DNA from 2 places in the Pandoraea pnomenusa genome. Region 2 is predicted to be linked to the other one. Evidence: predicted binding sites of a transcription regulator. Region 2 holds the regulator's gene; the other holds the start of a gene.
What was found. The regulator NrdR, encoded in region 2, represses ribonucleotide reductase genes. The targets are predictions, from matches to a motif close to CACNANATNTNGTG.
Positions count from the first base shown of each region.

Region 1: a site for NrdR is predicted at 3,367-3,380, ahead of LV28_RS27255 (ribonucleoside-diphosphate reductase subunit alpha). Genes of this name have one in related genera too.

Region 1 is NZ_CP009553.3:693,396-698,888, reverse strand. It holds gene LV28_RS27260 (aldose epimerase family protein) at 1-54, shown strand, start outside; gene LV28_RS27255 (ribonucleoside-diphosphate reductase subunit alpha) at 167-3,127, opposite strand; gene ampD (1,6-anhydro-N-acetylmuramyl-L-alanine amidase AmpD) at 3,501-4,100, opposite strand; gene LV28_RS27245 (DUF1269 domain-containing protein) at 4,665-5,177, opposite strand; gene LV28_RS27240 (PP0621 family protein) at 5,383-5,493, opposite strand, start outside.
Region 2 is NZ_CP009553.3:1,637,601-1,643,093, forward strand. It holds gene LV28_RS31515 (hypothetical protein) at 1-1,009, shown strand, start outside; ZMP/ZTP riboswitch at 1,266-1,373, shown strand; gene glyA (serine hydroxymethyltransferase) at 1,472-2,719, shown strand; gene nrdR (transcriptional regulator NrdR) at 2,738-3,220, shown strand; gene LV28_RS31535 (porin) at 3,384-4,448, opposite strand; gene LV28_RS31540 (LysR family transcriptional regulator) at 5,023-5,493, opposite strand, start outside.

The DNA of each region.
Region 1 (5,493 bases), 940 kb from region 2:
GTCATCGCGCACGGCCAGACACTCGATCTGACGATGCGCATCGATCTGGCCTGACGCTCGGGCGAAGGCAAGAAAAAACCCCGTCGCCCTTGCGGGCCGACGGGGTTTTTTCCGACCGGGGAGACAACGTGCACGCCGCCCCGGTGCGCCAGGCGCAGGCCTCAGCTTACTGGCAGGCTTCGCACTCGTCGAAGCCGGGGTCGCCCGGGCGCATCGTGCAGACCGCGCCTTCGGCGTCCGGCATCGGCTGGGCCAGCGGCGAGAGCGGCGCGCTCGGTTCGGCCGAGAAACCACCCGACATACCACCCGAGCTCGGCACCGCGTTCAGCGCACCGTGGCTCACCGTCGACTTCTCGACGTGCGTTGCGGCCATCGTCCGGAGGTAATACGTGGTCTTCAGGCCGCGCGTCCATGCCAGCTTGTACGTCTCGTCGAGCTTCTTGCCCGAAGCGCCGGCCATGTAGATGTTGAGCGACTGGGCCTGATCGATCCACTTCTGACGACGCGACGCCGCCTCGACCAGCCACTTCGGCTCGACTTCGAACGCCGTGGCATAGATCTCGCGCAGGTCGGCCGGCACACGGTCGATACGCGAGAGCGAACCATCGAAATACTTCAGGTCGGCGACCATCACTTCATCCCACAGACCGCGGGCCTTCAGGTCACGCACCAGGTACTCGTTGACCACCGTGAATTCGCCCGAGAGGTTCGACTTCACGTACAGGTTCTGGAACGTCGGTTCGATGCAGGCCGACACGCCGATGATGTTCGAGATCGTTGCCGTCGGCGCGATGGCCACGCAGTTCGAGTTGCGCATGCCGTGCGCGGCGATGTGCTTGCGCAGGCTGTCCCAGTCGAGCGAACTCGACAGGTCGACGTCGACGTAGCCGCCGCGCTCTTCGGCCAGCAGCTTGAGCGAGTCTTGCGGCAGGATGCCGCGATCCCACAGCGACCCCTTGTACGACGAATACTGGCCGCGCTCCTTGGCCAGCTCGGTCGACGCCCAGTAGGCGTAGTAGCACACGGCTTCCATCGAACGATCGGCGAACTCGACGGCGGCATTGGACGCATACGGCGTGCGCAGCAGGTGCAGGCAGTCCTGGAAGCCCATGATGCCCATGCCCACCGGACGGTGATGCAGATTCGAATTGCGCGCCTTCGTCACCGCGTAGTAGTTGATGTCGATCACGTTGTCGAGCATGCGCATCGCCACGCGAATGGTGCGCTGCAACTTCTCGTGATCGAGCTCGTAGCCGTTGGCGGTCTGCTTCAGGTGAGCCACGAGGTTGACCGAGCCGAGGTTGCACACGGCGATTTCGGTCTCGCTCGTGTTCAGCGTGATTTCCGTGCACAGGTTCGACGAGTGCACCACGCCCACGTGCTGCTGCGGCGAGCGGATGTTGCACGGATCCTTGAACGTGATCCACGGATGGCCGGTCTCGAACAGCATGCCCAGCATCTTGCGCCAGAGCGCCTGCGCCGGAATCTTCTTGAACAGCTTGATTTCGCCGCGCGCCGCCTTCTCTTCATAGGCGGTGTACGCCTGCTCGAAGGCCTTGCCGTACTTGTCGTGCAGGTCCGGGCAGGTCGACGGCGAGAACAGCGTCCACTCGGCGCCTTCCATCACGCGCTTCATGAACAGATCGGGAATCCAGTTCGCCGTGTTCATATCGTGCGTGCGACGACGGTCGTCGCCGGTGTTCTTGCGCAGCTCGAGGAATTCCTCGATGTCCAGGTGCCACGTTTCCAGATAGGCGCACACCGCGCCCTTGCGCTTGCCGCCCTGGTTCACGGCCACGGCCGTGTCGTTGACCACCTTCAGGAACGGCACCACGCCCTGGCTCTTGCCGTTCGTGCCCTTGATGTGCGAGCCGAGCGCGCGCACCTGCGTCCAGTCGTTGCCCAGACCGCCGGCGAACTTCGAGAGCAGCGCGTTTTCCTTGAGCGCTTCGTAAATGCCCTCCAGATCGTCCGAGACGGTCGTGAGGTAGCACGACGAGAGCTGCGAGCGGCGCGTGCCCGAGTTGAACAGCGTGGGCGTCGAGCTCATGAAATCGAAGCTCGACAGGATCTGGTAGAACTCGATCGCACGCGCTTCGCGTTCGACTTCGTTCAGCGCCAGCCCCATGGCCACACGCATGTAGAACGCCTGCGGCATTTCGATGCGATGACCGTCGATGTGCAGGAAGTAACGGTCGTACAGCGTCTGCAGGCCGAGGTAGTTGAATTGCAGGTCGCGGTTGGCGTCGAGCGCGGCGGCCAGCTTGGCCAGGTCGTACGAGAGCAGTTGCTCGTCGAGCAGCTCGGCCTCGACACCCTGCTTGATGAAGCGCGGGAAGTAATCGATGTAGCGCGCGGCCATGTCGCCCTGCAGCACTTCCTCGCCGAGAATCTCGCGGCGGATCGTGTGCATCAGGATACGAGCGGTGACCTGGCTGTACGCCGGCTCCTTCTCGATGAGCGTACGCGAGGCGAGGATCGCCGAGTCGTAAACCTGCGACAGCGGCACGCCGTCGTACAGGTTCTTGATGGTTTCGGTCAGGATCGGCTCGGCGTCGACTTCATTGCCGAGGTTCTCGCAGGCGGCCTGCACCACGCCACGCAGCGCGGCCATGTCGAGCGGGCGCGACACGCCATTGTCGGTGACATGCAGCACCGGCATGTCGGGCGCGGCGGCTTCGGGCGCAGCCTCGACCGCGTGAGCACGCTCCTGCGCGCGCTTCTCGCGATACAGCACGTAGGCGCGGGCCACGTTGTGCTCGCCTTCACGCATGAGCGCGAGTTCGACCTGATCCTGAATGTCTTCGATGTGGAACGTGCCGCCGTTCGGGCGGCTGCGCATCAGCGCGCGCACGACGTTCTGCGTCAGTTGCTCCACGAGCTCGCGAACACGTGCCGACGCCGCGCCCTGACCGCCGTTCACGGCGAGGAACGCCTTGGTCACGGCGATCGCGATCTTCGACGGCTCGAAACCCACCACCGCGCCGTTGCGTCGAATCACTTTGAAGTCGGCGTTGGTCGCCGGCTCGAAGGCACCCGTCGTCTGGGGCGCCGACGCACCCGGGCCGGTGCCGGTCGTCGCGGCGGGCGTCGGGTTCGGGCGGGTGAGGTTTTCGTTAGTCTGCATGTAAAAACTCCCGTTCCAATGAGATGGTGCTGTTAGCGCGTCTCTACCAGTTTCACGACCGGCAAAAATACGCCCTGGGGGCGCCGATGGAGCGAAGTGCTGAACACCGCACGACCGACGGACGGCCAAGGGTTCGAGGTGTCCGCTGCACGGCTTTGCTGCTGCGCCGCCCCACAAAACGCCGCGGGACAAGCACGGTATTGATGGTTACTGCATCCGGTGCCGGACTTCACATCAACCACTACATATAGTGGTCAGCACCGGAATTGGCACTAAGTATAGTGGAGATGACGCACTCCGCAAACCTGAAAATTTGATCCCCGGGAAGGCCCGTGGCATCGCCCTGTCAAGCAAAACCTACCGCGTCATCGGGTTAATCCGTTGCCTGAAACGGCAACGCTTCCGGCGCCAGGTCCGCCATTTCGCGCAATCGCCGCCACTCGAAGTGCGGCCCCGGGTCCGTCTTGCGCCCCGGTGCGATATCGGCGTGTCCGGCCACGGCTTGAATCGGATAATGCTCACGCAAGACGCGCGTGAGCGCCGCCAGCGTTACATACTGCGCCTCGGTGAACGGCAGGTCGTCGGTGCCCTCGAGCTCCACCCCGATCGAGAAATCGTTACAGCGCGTGCGTCCTTCGAACGCCGACGCACCGGCATGCCAGGCCCGCGCATTGCACGACACGAACTGCTGCAACGCACCATCGCGCCTCACGAGGAAATGCGACGAGACGTGCACACCGCGAATCTCGTCGAAGAACGGATGGGCATCGTGATCGAGCCGGTTCTGAAAGAACGCCGCGATCTCGCCACCCCCGAATTGCCCCGGCGGCAACGAGATGTTGTGCACCACGAGCAGGTCCGTCAGCATTCCGGGCGGCCGCGTGTCGAAGTTGGGCGACGGCAGACGCTCGGCCTCGACGACCCAGCCGCCGGCGTCGAGCGTGAGCACGGGCAGGTCGCGCGGCGCGTTCATACGGCACCTCGCGCAAGCGGGAGGCGACGCGCGGCGTGCGCACGCGACCGGGGCAAAAAGTTAGGGGACGCAGATGACTGGAGCATGACGGGCACCACGAACTCCCGTAGAGCGAGGGGCGCCATTGTAGCCCACTTGACGTGACGCCGTCGGCTCACGGCCCGGACGAACCCGGGCCGGCGTTCACCGCGTTCACCGCTTTCCCCGACATCCGGGATCATCCGGCGCGTCGTGCCGCGTGCGGGCGCTTGCGGCGCTGTCCTCGCGCAGCGGCGCTCGTCGCGACCGACGGCCGCGTCCAGCGCTGGGGCGGCAGGCGCACTTCCCCGCCAGCCTGCAACGTCCGGCAAAGCAGAAGCCCCTCGCCCGACCTGGCCGAGAGGCTTCCATGGGCGTGACCACGCCCGGGGATGGCGTTGCTCTCGTGTCGTACGACACGCGCACCATCCCGCGCCGCTCACAGGTGCGGCGCCCTGGGCCGTTGCCGGCCGGTAACACTCGTGCGCTGCGTGACGCCGTTCACTGTCGATGCGCTTGCCTCGCTTGTCTCAAACTGTAAACCGATCAGGGGAATGCCGGAATCGCCGCCTCGACCCCTTCCATGTGCGCTTCCGGGTGATGCGCCTTGAGCATGTCGCGAATCTCGTCGACGCGGCTGTCTCGCACATCCACCATGAGCAGGATCATGCCGCGCTCGAGCGGTTCGCGGAACGTCTTGAGCCGCGAGTTCGGCACCGAGACACCGATCATGCTCGACACCCACGCGCCGAAGAGCGCGCCAAGCGGCGCCGTCACGATCATCAATTCCCACTGGGGACGTGTGCCCACGATGGGGAAAAACGCCGCGACCGCACCGACCGCCAGACCGCAGAAACCGCCGATCACGAGCCCGGCTTCGGCGCCGTGCACGATATCGGACGTCTGCAGCAGGTTGGCCTCGTGCAGTCCCTCCAGGTCCATTTCGTCACGTGCCATGAAGTGGATGTGACGCTCCTCGATCCGTGCGAGTAGCAAGTCGCTCATCGTGCGCTGCGCACTGGCCAGATCCGGGAGAAGGAAATACATCCGTCTGCGCATTAGCATGTCGCGCCCTCCTGTCGTCGCCCCCTTGTTGTCGTTCTTGTAGACGGGGCCGGTAACTGTGTTTTAGTGCATGCGACAGGCATGCGCAAGCCGCCCCTGCGGGACGACCGCGAGAAAGTGACGAAATCTGGATGAAGGTTGTCGCGAACCCCGGGAGACATCGGGACGCTCGCCGCGCGCTCTGGCCGCGCGGCGGCTTTCAGACGCGGTGTTCGCGCGCGAGGTACGCGTCGCGATGCGCGCCGCTGCAAAAATGCTTGCCGTCGGCGCCGGAGACGGCATCACTCTCGGGAAGATAGGTGTCGCACTC
Region 2 (5,493 bases):
GTCCCGGTTCGTCGTCAGGGCGTATCCGGATGCCCGGCAGGCGTCGCTGGCCTGGTTCGCGTCCAGGCTCTTCGGTGCGTTGGGGCTGGTGACGCCGACAGCGATCCTGGTTCGGGGCTGTGCGGCGGCATACGACGGCACGCTTGATGCGACGCGTGTCTTTCTGGCAACGCCGTATCTGCCCGGTTACTCGAGCCTTGGCCGTTGGCTCGAGAGCGATGCCGCGAGCCGCGTCGTCGATGGCGCTGCGCCTCGCGCTCAGGGTGCGGCGAGGGCATTCGATCGCCTTGGGGAAGGCCAGCCCGGTGACGACGCCAACCGGTGGCGCACGCAACGCTGCGCCATGCTGCCCGACATCTATCAATGTGAACTCGAGCGCCAGTACCTCGCCGCCCTTTGGCTGGACAACCGGACGCTGTGCGATGCGGCCATGGAGAACGTGGGGATCTGGCGGGATCAGAACGATCTGCCGCACGTGATGACGGTGGAATTCGGGGCTTGCCTGTGCGCGGACGCCTTGAACGATATCGATGCCCCACCGCAGCGCATGGACGGTGCCGCGCCACCATGGGTCGATCGGACGCGCGTGTCATGCAACGCTGTCGGCACCCCGTTTGTGCGTCGGTTGGCGGGGTTCGTGCCGCACGCTCACGAGAAGACGATTCGCGACGAATTGAGACAGCCGGACGGTGTGCGAGCGGTGGCGGCGGAAATGGCGTTTCGTCTTGGCCGCATCGATGCGGCGACGATACGGCCGTGGGCGGCCGATGCCTGTCAGCTTGCCCGCGAGGCGCAGGCGCTGGCCGGGCACGGGGACGATACGCGCGATGCCGACGCGTTGGTCGACCATGTGATGGCCAGACGCGGCGAGGTGCTGAGGCACCTGGGTGGAGAGCTGACGGCCCGTGCCTGGGCGCGTCTGTACCCGACGCGGGCGGCCGCCATCAGCGCGCAGCAGGCGCTGTTCCTCGCGCTGGCCCCCGCGGCGCGCACGACCGGCCTTGCATGACGGCGGGCTCGGCGACCGGTTCCCCCTCGTTGGTACGCCGGTCGAATGCCGTGTGGCCTTCGCGACACCATGTCGGCGCCGGGCCGTAAGGTTTCCATCATTGGCATGTCTGGCGGCGGAAGCATTGAAATCGCCTGTCTGTGCGGCACCGCGCCAGCGCTGTCGCCGTTGCGTCACGGGGCGTTCTGCAAGGTGGCGGTGCGGGTTTCCGAGCCGGTTGCCTAACGCCGCAAGCTCGCATAAACTATTGACGCCACAAACCCCGCGTGACTGGCGATTAGGGTGCACAGCCTTGTGCGCCCGAGGTGGATCAACCCACCGGGAAGCGCCGGGGTCTTATTTGCCGTTCGCCTGGGCAGCCGTGATGGTTGGTGCTGCCCTGTCTATCGTCTTCCGAAGCACAAAGGAAGGCGCGCTGCACCATCCCCTCCCGGAAAACCTGTTCAATTCAACGGAACCGCCATGTTCGACAAATCGAAATCCACCGTTGCCGCCGTCGATCCCGACGTGTGGGCCGCGATTCAGAAGGAAAACCAGCGTCAGGAAGACCACATCGAGCTGATCGCGTCGGAAAACTACACCAGCCCGGCCGTGATGGAAGCGCAGGGCTCGCAACTGACCAACAAGTATGCGGAAGGTTATCCGGGCAAGCGCTATTACGGTGGTTGCGAGTATGTCGACGTGGTCGAACAACTGGCGATCGATCGGGTGAAGGCGCTGTTCGGTGCCGAGGCCGCGAACGTGCAGCCGAACTCCGGCTCGCAGGCCAACCAGGGCGTGTACTTCGCCATGCTCAAGCCGGGCGACACGATCATGGGCATGAGCCTCGCCCACGGCGGTCACCTCACGCACGGCTCGCCGGTCAACATGTCGGGCAAGTGGTTCAACGTGGTGAGCTACGGCCTGAACGAGAACGAAGACATCGATTACGACGCTGCCGAGAAACTCGCGCAGCAACACAAGCCGAAGATGATCGTGGCGGGCGCATCGGCCTTCGCCCTGAAGATCGACTTCGAGCGCATGGCGCGCATCGCCAAGTCGGTCGGCGCCTATTTCATGGTCGACATGGCGCACTATGCCGGCCTGATCGCCGCGGGCGTGTACCCGAACCCCGTGCCGCACGCCGATTTCGTGACGACCACCACGCACAAGAGCCTGCGCGGCCCACGCGGCGGTGTGATCCTGATGAAGGCCGAGTTCGAGAAGGCCATCAATTCGGCGATCTTCCCGGGAATCCAGGGTGGCCCGCTCATGCACGTGATCGCCGGCAAGGCCGTCGCGTTCAAGGAAGCCGCCACGCCGGAATTCAAGGCGTATCAGGAACAAGTCGTGAAGAACGCACGCGTGCTGGCCGAGACGCTGGTCAAGCGTGGCCTGCGCATCGTGTCGGGCAAGACCGAATCGCACGTGATGCTGGTCGACCTGCGCGCCAAGAACATCACCGGCAAGGCTGCCGAAGCCGCGCTGGGTGAAGCGCACATCACCGTCAACAAGAACGCCATTCCGAACGATCCGGAAAAGCCGTTCGTGACGAGCGGCGTGCGTCTGGGCTCGCCGGCCATGACCACGCGTGGCTTCAAGGAAGCTGAAGCCGAGCTGGTCGGCAACCTGATCGCCGACGTGCTGGACAACCCGGAAAACGCCGAAACGCTGGCCACGGTCCGCGCCAAGGTCGCCGAGTTGACCAAGCGCTTCCCGGTCTACGGCTAAGCCGACGGCGTCGCACGCATGCGCTGCCCGTTCTGCCGGCACGACGACACGCAGGTCATCGACTCGCGTGAAGCGGAAGACGGCGCCGCCATTCGGCGACGCCGGAAATGCCCGTCGTGCGACAAGCGATTCACCACGTACGAGCGTGTCGAACTTGCCATGCCCGCGGTCGTCAAGAAAGACGGCAGCCGGGCCGAGTACGATCGCGCGAAGGTGCGTGCGAGTATGCAACTGGCGATTCGCAAACGCCCCGTGAGTGCCGAAGCGATGGATGCCGCGATTGCGCGCATCGAATACAAGCTGCTGGCCGGCGCGGAGCGCGAAGTGATGAGCCAGCGTATCGGCGAACTGGTCATGCGCGAACTCAAGCGCCTCGACAAGATCGCCTATATCCGCTTTGCCTCCGTGTATCGCAGCTTCGAAGACATTGCGGAGTTCCGCGATGTCCTCGAGGAAATCGACAGCACCGACCTCAAGCCCAAGCGCAAGCCGGTGGCGTAGGACAGCGCGAGAGGCCGCGATGCGGTCTGAACGAGCGACGAAAAACCCGTCGCGCCTGAAAGGGCGCGGCGGGTTTTTTCATGGTGGACGGCACCGTGGGCGCGGACGACGGGCGCTGGCACCCGTTGCCCGGCGACGCGCAAGTCAACAGCGCCGCATGCGCTCAGAACGAGTGCGACACCCCGATGTAGGCGCCGGTCTGGCTCTTGCCTGGCGGCGGGTTGTCGAGCGAGTCGCTCGGAATGGCGGCGACCGAGAAGCTTTGGTTGGCGCTGTTCTTCACGTAGGCGACGGTGCCATACAGGAACGTGCGTTTGGACAGGTTGTACGTGGTGCCGAGCTCGAACATTGTCGCGTGTCCGAAACCGCCCGGCACGTTCACGTGGTAGACCGCCGCATTGGCCGCCCACACGGCCGTCGCCTGCCATTTCACCCCGGCCCAGTAGTGATCGGCGCGCGTGGCGAAATCGGGGGCGGGGGCGTCAGGCGCCGACATGTGTGTGTAGCCCAGCGAGATCGTGAAGCGATTCAGGAAGACATTCGCTCCCGCGAAATACTCGCGCGAGGTGGCGAACACGTCCGTGAATCGCCCGTTGGTGTCGCGAATTTCGTCATACAACGCGCGCAACTGGAAACGATCGTGCGTGTAGGTCAACTGGGCGCCCATGCCACGCCCGTTGTTGAACTGTCCGGCGATATTCGAGAATGCGTATTGGCCGGCGATATCGAATCCGTACCAGTTCGGACTCTGGTAATTGACGGTATTGCTCGCTTGCGGCCAGTTGCGTCCGCGCACGAGCGATGCCGACGAGAAGGCCTGCTGCTGGAAGGGATCGAAATCCCAGACGCCATTGCTGATGAACAGGTTGCGGCCGAGCGTGAGCTGACCCCACGAGCGGGAATTGAAGCCGACCAGGGCACGCCGATCGAAGATCGAGCCGGAACCGTTGTTGTTGTAGCCGTTCATCAACTGGAAGCCGCCTTCCAGATTGAATACCGCATGCAATCCCTGCCCGAGATCTTCATATCCGCGCAGCCCGAACAGGCTGGTGCCGAAGTCGCCGCCCTGAGCGCTCCAGCGCGACGTCGTGCCGCCGTTGCCGTCCTGCAGGTTGTTCATGAACTGGAAGCCGCCATCGACGCGGCCGTAAAGTTGCACGCTCGACTGTGCGTGCGCGAACGAGCCGATGCCGCACAGCAGGCTGGCTGCGATGAGCTTCTTTTTCATGGTCTGTTCCCCAGGTTGCGTTTTGCCCCGCACCTTTCTCGCGTGGTTATGCCCGTCGTCGTCGTCCATCGCCCGTTTCGGGGCGAGGCAGGAGACGCTCGGGAAAGCCTGAATTTTCGTTACGAGTGACGAGAAATCGGCAAGCGGAAACGCCTGGGCAACGGGCGCCGCACGGGAGCGTGCGGGCGGTTGCGAGTGATGCCGGCACGCTCTGGTCGTCAGAGATCGTTTTCATGGCAGTCCACTGGCGTGAGGCCGTCTTCGGCGTGCTGCCACGCGCCGTCGGAATGACGCTCACGTGACACGCAGGGGCCGTCCGGCGACCGGAATCGGCTGGCGAGGCGCGCCAAGATGATCGATGTCTTGTACTGCGAGATAACTTTGCGCGCGACGCCCGGATGGCTTCTTTATAGCTGAATTCTCACGCCTGCAACATCGGGTAAAGGCTTAGTCGCCGGATTGTTGCGTGCCAGCAACCGAAACCGCCGTCAGTGCAACGGCCGACAAGGCCGTCGGCATCGGCGCGGCGCCGTATCGGCTTGCCGGGCGGTCGCCCGCGTGGCCCGCAGGCGCCTCAATCCGGCGCGCCGAAGGCTTCCATCTTGCTTGCCAGATGCGTGAGCAGCCGATTGGCCGCCCCGGAAAGCCGGCGGCCCGCGCGGGTGACGAGATGCGCCTCGGCGCGATTGAGGATCGGGTGATCGATCGGCAGCGCACTCAGAATGCCGGCTTCGATCTCCTGCGACACCGCGAACGCGGGCAGGAACGTCGCGCCCAATCCGGCGCGAACGAAGTGCTTGAGCACGGAAATCGAGTTGGTGGTGACCGCGGGCGAGAGCCGGCGCTTTTCGGACTGCTCGGCCATTTCCATCATCTGGCGGGTGCCGTAGGCCCCGTGCATGAGTGCGAGCGGCACGTCGTAGAGCTCGTCCAGACGCAAGGCGCCCGCCTGGGCCGCGCGTGCGACGAGCGGCGAATCGGGCGCGACGATGGCGTGCACGGGTTGGCGCAACTGCGCCCGGGAAACGATCTTGGGCTCCGCCGG